DNA from 2 places in the Mesorhizobium sp. WSM4816 genome. Region 2 is predicted to be linked to the other one. Evidence: predicted binding sites of a transcription regulator. Region 2 holds the regulator's gene; the other holds the start of a gene.

Region 1 (4,216 bases), on a different contig from region 2:
TACCGGATCACCAAGGGCACGCCGAAGATCTACATCAAGACCGCAGCGAGCGGCGCCAGGCGCGCCCAGGCCTTTTGCGGCGAGTGCGGTACGCACCTCTATGCCACGTCGGTTGGCGACGGGCCGAAAGTCTATGGCATCAGGGTCGGCACGGCGCGGCAGCGCGAACAACTGATCCCGAGAAAACAGATCTGGCACCGCTCGGCGCTGCCTTGGCTGCCGGAGTTCGAAGGCACAATGATCGTGGAGGAGCAGTAGCCTCTCAGTCGTCGCCTTCGACCACCCTTAGCCTCAATTGGCCGGTCTTGGAGTCGGCGACGCGCGCACCCGCTTCGGTCTTCGCGCTGGCCGCCGATCCGGCGTCGCCTTCCGCCGGCTGCGCGCCGAACTCCAGCGCCTCGATCTTCTGGCCGCGCTTGGTCACCTTCGACGTCGAGACGAGAATATCGTCGATATCCTTGGCCGACTGGCCGAAATGGCTCTGCAGCTTGCGCACCCGCTCGTCGAGGCGCGAGACATCCTCCATCAGCCGGATGACTTCGCCCTGGATCAGATGCGCCTGCTCGCGCATGCGGGCGTCCTTGAGAATCGCCTGGATGACCTGGATCGACAGCATCAGCAGCGACGGCGAGACGATGACGATGCGGGCGCGGTGCGCCTTGTGGACAATCCCCTCGAAATTCTCGTGGATCTCGGCGAATACCGATTCCGACGGCACGAACATGAAGGCGGTGTCCTGCGTCTCGCCCTGGATCAGGTATTTGTCGGAAATATCGCGGACATGCACCTCGATATCGCGCCGGAACGCCTGTGCGGCGACCTTCTGCAAATCGGCGCCTTCGGCGGCACGGATGGCATTCCAGGCTTCCAGCGGAAACTTGGCGTCGATGGCAAGTGCAGGCGCTCCGTTCGGCATCTTCACCAGGCAGTCGGGCCGGTTGCCGTTCGACAGGGTCGCCTGGAATTCATAGGCGCCGTGCGGCAGGCCATCGGCGACGATCGCCTCCATGCGCGACTGGCCGAAGGCGCCGCGCGTCTGCTTGTTGGAGAGGATTGCCTGAAGTTGCACGACCTGGCTGGCGAGCGACTGGATGTTGCCTTGCGCTGTATCGATGACCGCCAGCCGCTCCTGCAGTTTGGCGAGGCTTTCATGCGTCGATTTCGTCTGCTCGGTCATGGTCTGGCCGAGACGGCCAGTCATCGCGTCGAGACGCTGGCCGATCGACTGCGTGAGTTCGGCCTGACGCGCCCCGAACACTTCGGCGATGGCGCCCATGCGGCCCTGCATCTCGGCCTGGCTTGCCAGGATGCCGGCCATCCGCGCCTCGGCGTCGCGGGCGTGGTCGGCGGCTTCCGCGGCAGCCACCGCACGCGCCTTGGCCGAGCGCCAGAGCGCGACGACGAGCGCCACGAACAGGCCCAGGAACAGGACCGCGCCGAATGCCAGCGCGTGGCCGAGCGTGATCGTGGTGGCGCCGAGCCGGGCGATCGGTTCGGACAGGATGGTGGTCAGGTCGTTCATATCGGACAGCATAGATGATTCGGCCTGACGACACAGATCAAAACGTGAACGCCGCTGCAAATGCCCCGGTTGACGCTTTTCGTGCGAGGTCTTAGGTGAGACGCCATGTCGATCAAGCCGCTCATCATCCTTCCCGATCCCGTCCTGCGCCAGGTTTCGAAACCGGTCGAGCGCGTCGACGGCGCCTTGCGCAAACTGGCCGACGATATGCTGGACACGATGTATGATGCGCCGGGCATTGGTCTGGCGGCGATCCAGATCGGCGAACCGCTGCGCATGCTGGTGATCGACCTCGCCAAGGAAGACGAGCCGCCGGCGCCGCATGTCTTCATCAATCCCGAGATTCTTGAGAGCGCCGATCAGCGCTCGGTCTACGAGGAGGGGTGCCTGTCGATCCCCGATTACTATGCCGAGGTCGAGCGCCCTGCCGCCGTGCGGGTGAAATATCTCGATCGCGACGGCAAGCTGCAGGAGATCGAGGCCGAAGGGCTGATGGCGACTTGCCTGCAGCACGAAATCGACCATCTCAACGGCGTTCTGTTCATCGACCACATCTCGAAGCTGAAGCGCGACATGGTGGTGAAGAAGTTCAAGAAGCTCGCCAGGGACAAACCATCAGGCAGCAAGGCGCCGGGCAAGTTAGTGGGATAGGGCGATACTCGCGCAGTTTGATGCTGAACCTTTCGAAGATGTTGGCGGGACAGCGCCCCTCTACCCTGTTCCAGATCAGGAAATGGAGACGCCGATGAGCGACATGCTGATCAGAAATATTCCCGAACCCTTGAAGCGGGAAATCGAGCAGGCGGCGCGTAAGAGCGGCCAGAGCCTGTCGGGCAAGGCGATAGCTCTTCTGCGCGAAGGCATGGTCGCCGAAAGGCAAGCCAGGCTGGAGCCGGGTCTTTCGGCATGGGACGCTATTCGCGCGACTTTCGCTGCTGAAAACGCAATTGGCGATGAATTCGCCAAGATCATGAACGAAATCGAAGCAGAAAGGAAACGCGACTTCGGTCGCCGACCCGCAAAGTTCGCGACTTCGACTGAGCCGACTTAACGGCCAGACCTAGACCGGACCCGGAACAAAATGCCCTTGCGCGTCATCTTCATGGGTACGCCCGAATTCTCGGTGCCGACGCTGCGGGCGGTCGCGGATGCCGGACATGAGATTGGAGCCGTCTACACTCAGCCGCCGCGCGCCGCCGGTCGCCGCGGGCTGGAACTGACGCCGTCGCCGGTGCAGCGCGAGGCCGAGCGGCTGGGCCTCGAGGTGCGGACGCCGGTGTCGCTGAAGAACGAGACCGAGCAGCAGGCGTTCCGCGCCTTGCGGGCCGATGTCGCCGTCGTCGTCGCCTATGGATTGCTGTTGCCCAAACCCATTCTCGAGGCGCCGCGGCTCGGCTGCCTCAATGGTCACGCGTCGCTGTTGCCACGCTGGCGCGGCGCCGCCCCTATCCAGCGCGCCATCATGGCCGGCGATACCGAGACAGGCATGATGGTGATGCGGATGGAAGAGGGCCTGGACACCGGCCCGGTGGCGATGGCCGAAGAATGCGCCATCGGCCCCAATATGACGGCCGGCGAACTGCATGATCGGCTGATGCACATTGGCGCCGCGCTGATGGCGGAAGCGCTGGCTCGTCTGGAACGGGATGCCCTGACTTTTACCGCACAGGCGACGGAGGGGGTGACCTATGCCAAAAAGATCGATAAAGCGGAGACGCACGTGGACTGGACGCGGCCTGCTGGCGAAGTCCACGATCATATTCGCGGCCTGTCGCCCTTTCCCGGCGCATGGTGCGAGATCGAAATTGCCGGCCGCCTGGAGCGGCTGAAACTGCTTCGCTCGACGCTTTCGCAAGGCGCCGGCGAGCCGGGAGGAATTCTCGACGACCGGCTGACGGTCGCCTGCGGGTCAGGCGCGATCAGGTTGGTCGAAGTTCAACGTGCGGGCGGAAGGCCCATTGCCGCGCAGGAGTTTCTGCGCGGGGCCAAGCTCGAAAAAGGAACGAAATTCTCATGAGCATGATGTCGATACGCGCGGCAACGCCGCGGGACCGCGAGGCGATCCGCCTGGTCGAAGAACACGCATTCGGCCAGCAGGCGGAGGCCGGCCTGGTCGACGCGCTGGTCAGCGGCGGCGATGCCGTCGTCGAACTGGTGGCGGAAGAAGATGGACAGGTGGTCGGCCATATTCTGTTTTCGCGGCTTTACGTGCAGAACGGCGGCAAGAGCTTTCCGGCGGTGGCGCTGGCGCCTCTGGCGGTCGAGCCGTCATTCCATGGCACCGGCATCGGCGGTGCACTGGTCCGCGAGGCGCATATCCGCCTGAAGGATGCCGGCGAGGTGCTGGCGGTGGTGCTTGGCGATCCCGCATATTATGGCCGCTTCGGCTACAGTCACGCGCGCGCCGAAAAATTCGAAAGCGAGTTCCAGGGCGAAGCGCTGCAGGCGCTGGTCTGGGGCGAAGCGCCTGAGACCGGCAAGCTGGTCTACGCTTCGGCTTTCGGCACCGCGCTCGCCGCCTAACCTCATCCTTCTTAGGAATGCCGCGTTTTCGCCTCGACATCGAATATGACGGCAGCCTCTATGCCGGCTGGCAGCGCCAGGCAGACCAGCCTTCGGTGCAGCAGGCGATCGAACAGGCGATCGAGAAATTCTGCGGCGAGCAGGTCTCGCTGCGCGGCGCCGGCCGCACCG
Region 2 (4,216 bases):
GCGTCGCCCTGATGGATGCCGCCGACCGCGTGCTGGCGGAGCCGCTCATGGCGCTCCGCACCCAGCCGCCATTCAACGCGTCGGCCATGGACGGCTATGCCGTGCGGGCCGACGATGTCGCGTCCGTGCCCGCGAGACTTTCGGTGATCGGCATGGCGCCGGCCGGTCGCGGCTTTACCGGAACAGTCGGCCCGGCGCAGGCCGTGCGCATCTTCACCGGCGCGCCGCTTCCCGCAGGCGCCGACACCATCGTCATCCAGGAGAATGTCCGCGACCTCGGTGGCGGCATCGTCGAAGTGACCGCGCCCACGGTTGAAGGCCGCAACATCCGCCGCCTCGGGCTCGATTTCTCGAAGGGCGACATGCTGCTGGAGAAAGGCCGCCTGCTTGATCCGGCGGCATTGTCGCTGGCGGCGTCGGCCAACCACCAGCAGGTCCGCGTAGTGAAACGGCCGCTGGTCGCCATCATCGCCACCGGCGACGAATTGCTGCCGCCGGGCAGCGACCTTGGCCCCGACCAGATCATCTCCTCCAATGCCTATGGTGTCGCCGCCGCGGCCCGCTCGGTCGGCGCCAGCGCACTCGATCTCGGCATCGCCCCCGACCGCAAGGAGGCGATCGCCGCGCTGGTGACAAAAGCCGTCGACGCAGGCGCGGACGTCATCGTCACGCTGGGCGGCGCCTCGGTCGGCGACCATGACCTCGTCCATGACGTGCTGACCGGCGAAGGCATGGCGCTCGATTTCTGGAAAATCGCCATGCGGCCCGGCAAGCCACTGATGTTCGGGCGGCTGGGCGCCATCCGCTGCATCGGCCTGCCCGGCAATCCGGTGGCCAGCCTGGTCTGCACGCAGCTCTTTCTGAAGCCGCTGCTGGCGCGGCTCAGCGGCCGCGCCTTCCGCCAGGACATGCGTCAGGCGCGGCTCGGCGCCGCCATGCCGGCCAACGATCTCAGGCAGGACTATGTACGCGCGGTGGTGAAGGAAGAAGCTGGCACGCTTGAGGCAACGCCGTTCAGTATCCAGGATTCCTCGATGCTCAGAATGCTGGCCGACGCCAACGGACTGGTCGTGCGCGAGCCATTCGCTCCCGCAGCCGCAGCGGGCGCCGCCTGCAGCGTGCTGATGCTACGCTGAACAAAACGTCAACACATTCATTAAACTTTAAATGGTTGCGGAACACAACTGGAACAGATAGTGTTTGTTCTGGGTTTGTTTTTCTGATTCTGTTGGGGGTGGCGATGCTGACACGCAAACAACATGAACTGCTGATGTTCATTCACGAACGGCTGAAGGAAAGCGGCATTCCGCCCTCGTTCGACGAGATGAAGGAAGCGCTCGACCTCGCCTCCAAATCAGGGATCCACCGGCTGATCACGGCGCTGGAGGAACGCGGTTTCATTCGCCGCCTGCCCAACCGCGCCCGCGCGCTGGAGGTGCTGCGCCTGCCCGATTCGATCGCGCCGGGCCTCAATGCGGCGCGCAAATTCTCGCCGAGCGTCATTCAAGGCAGCCTTGGCCAGGGCGGGCTTGGACAGGGCGGCCTCGGACGCCAGATCAAGCCGGCGCCTTCGCGCATGCGTGCTGCCGGCAATGACGACGACGTCGTTGCCACCGTCTCCATACCGGTGATGGGCCGCATCGCTGCCGGTGTGCCGATCGACGCCATCCAGCACCAGACGCATTCGATCTCGGTGCCACCGGACATGATCACCGGCGGCACGCACTACGCGCTGGAGGTCAAGGGTGATTCGATGATCGAGGCCGGCATCTTCGACGGCGACACGGTCATCATCCGCAACGCCGATACCGCCCAGCCTGGCGAGATCATTGTCGCTCTGGTCGACGAGGAGGAAGCGACGCTGAAACGATTCCGCCGCAAAGGTGCCTCGATCGCACTGGAAGCCGCCAATCCGGCCTACGAGACGCGCATCTTCGGGCCGGACCGGGTCAAGGTGCAGGGCAAGCTCGTCGGACTGATCCGGCGTTACTGAAGAGCAGGCTTCTTGGGTTTCTCGGCCCTGCGGTATGGCGGCAGGCCCCTCGCCTCGCGCGAAAATCGCCGCTGCTCATGCCAGGGTCTGTATGGCTGTCTGACGGCAAAACGGATTTCTGCGCGCGTCGTCGCCGATAGCGGATCGAAGAACACGGCGGCACTGCCCATGCGTGCGAGCTGCCGTTTGGTGACGACGAGAACCAGCGGGTTGCGGCAGGGTTTGTAATAGGCTGTGGCATCGTCGATGACGATCAAATCCGCAAAGGCACAGGCCGGCCGCGCGGTTTTGCGGTTGTCGGCGAGCGCGATGAGCGCGCCGGACGGATGCCGGGCCAGGCACAGGCCGGCAGTGCAGGTGAAAGGCGCTCCCGGCGGCAGGTCGGCCGGGTCGGCGATGTCGAACCGCACATCTCCTTTTTCGAATGTCTCCGGCTCGACGATCGTCGTTGAAACCAGCGCATGTTTCCAGTTGTCGGTGGTGAATTCGTTCGAACGCACCCGGTTGACGGCAAGTTCACCGCCGCCGATCGGCATCGCCACCAGGTGCGCATCCTCCGAGATCAGCACGTCGGGGGTGCGCGTCTCGGAAATCGTCAGCAGGCCGGCGAGCGCAAAGGGAAGTGCGGCAAGCCGCAGCCATGTCGTCGCCATCGTGGCGATGACCAGGGCGACCGTCACCAGCAGGACCGATTGCAACGAAATCAGGCCGACTGCATCGACCGGCGAACGCTCCGAGATCCATCCCGAAATTGCGATCATCGCCGTCAGGCCCTTGCCCATCATGTAGAGGAAAGGGCCGTCGAGGCCAAAAGGCATTGCCAAGGCGCTGAGGACGGCCAGGAACATGACGATCGTGACGATCGGCATGACGGCCAGATTGGCGAACAGGCTAAGCGGCGAGACGCGCTGGAAGTGCCAGATGGCGAACAGCGCGGTGGCGCTGCCGGCAATGATGGAGGTCATTGCGATGGTGCCTGCCCCAGCGACAAGTTTGCGCGTGACAAAAGCGACCGGTGACCGTCGCCGTTGCGGCGCCGTGGCCTTGTCGGCACGATAGTCGGACCAACCGGCATAGGCGCCCACGAGAGCCGCAGTCGCGGCGAACGACATCTGGAAGCTTGCGCCGACCACCTCATGCGGCGACACGACGATGACGACGATGGCCGAAATCGCCAGGTTGCGCATGGTGAGTGCCGCCCGGTCGAACAGCACGGCGACAAGCATTACCGCCAGCATGATGAAGCTGCGTTCAGCCGCGACCACGATACCGGAAAAGATCAGATAGGCAGCGATGGAGACGAGTGCGGCAGCAGCCGCATATTTCTTGACCGGCCGGCGCGACGAAAAGTCGGGAAACAGCGCAAAGGCGCCGCGCAGCAATCCCATGACGGTGCCGGCGACAAGCGCCATGTGCAGGCCGGAAATGGAGATGATGTGGTAGATGCCGGTGCGCCGCATCGATTCGTTTATCTCTTCGGGGATGCCGGCACGCACGCCGACGATCAGCGCAGCGGCAATCTCCCCCTCGGCACCACCGATGCTGTCCCTGATGTGGTCGGCTATGGTTTCGCGCGCCTTCTCGATCGACGAAGAAAGGCGTGCGGTTAACGGTGCATCTTCGGAGACGACGATCTTTGGACTGCCGAGGAAAAAGCCACTGGCACCGATACCGGCGAAATAGCTGTCGAAGGAGAAATCAAAGCTGTCCGGTCTGACCGGGCCAGTCGGAGGCAGAAGCCTCACATAGCCGGTTGCCACCGAGCCTGCGGTCATCTCAGCGGGAATCTTGCGTGCCGATACCCTGACACGTTCGGGTGCATAACGCAGTGTCGGCCGGGCGGTCGACATCACGTCGATGGTCAGCCTGATCCGGCCGTTCGCCATCTGGTCGAGCCTGACGACACGGCCGGTCAGCCGGGTCTGAATTTCCGAACCGAGCATCTTCGTTCCGGCGCGCCAGGTTTCCACCTTGGCGGCGAGCACACCAAGCGCGCACAGCAACGCTGCCATGAAGCACAGATGCGTTTTGCGGCGTGAGCGCGTGACGGCCGCACACAATGCCGTGAGGACCACGACGGAGATGGGCTGGGCAAAGTCCGGTTCGACGGCAAGCGAAAAATAGACGATCACCCCGCATGCCAGAAAAACCGGCACCAGCAGGAAGGCGACGCCGCGGTCGAGTTCCAGGCCGGCTGCCGAGGCCACCTTGTTGCGGACACCG

What was found. Region 2 encodes LexA, which represses DNA repair genes until DNA is damaged. Its sites were predicted from a motif close to TGTTCNNNNTGTGTTCNG; they were not measured.
Region 1: a site for LexA is predicted at 1,556-1,573, ahead of AC0L3H_RS05530 (DNA recombination protein RmuC). Genes of this name have one in related genera too.

The regions. Positions count from the first base shown of each region.
Region 1 is NZ_JBVVQR010000003.1:260,721-264,936, reverse strand. Features, by position in the region: gene AC0L3H_RS05535 (GFA family protein) at 1-258, shown strand, start outside; gene AC0L3H_RS05530 (DNA recombination protein RmuC) at 263-1,522, opposite strand; gene def (peptide deformylase) at 1,628-2,173, shown strand; gene AC0L3H_RS05520 (hypothetical protein) at 2,268-2,573, shown strand; gene fmt (methionyl-tRNA formyltransferase) at 2,604-3,539, shown strand; gene AC0L3H_RS05510 (GNAT family N-acetyltransferase) at 3,536-4,045, shown strand; gene truA (tRNA pseudouridine(38-40) synthase TruA) at 4,063-4,216, shown strand, end outside.
Region 2 is NZ_JBVVQR010000005.1:100,907-105,122, forward strand. Features, by position in the region: gene AC0L3H_RS08280 (molybdopterin molybdotransferase MoeA) at 1-1,136, shown strand, start outside; gene lexA (transcriptional repressor LexA) at 1,241-1,993, shown strand; gene AC0L3H_RS08290 (ComEC/Rec2 family competence protein) at 1,987-4,216, opposite strand, start outside.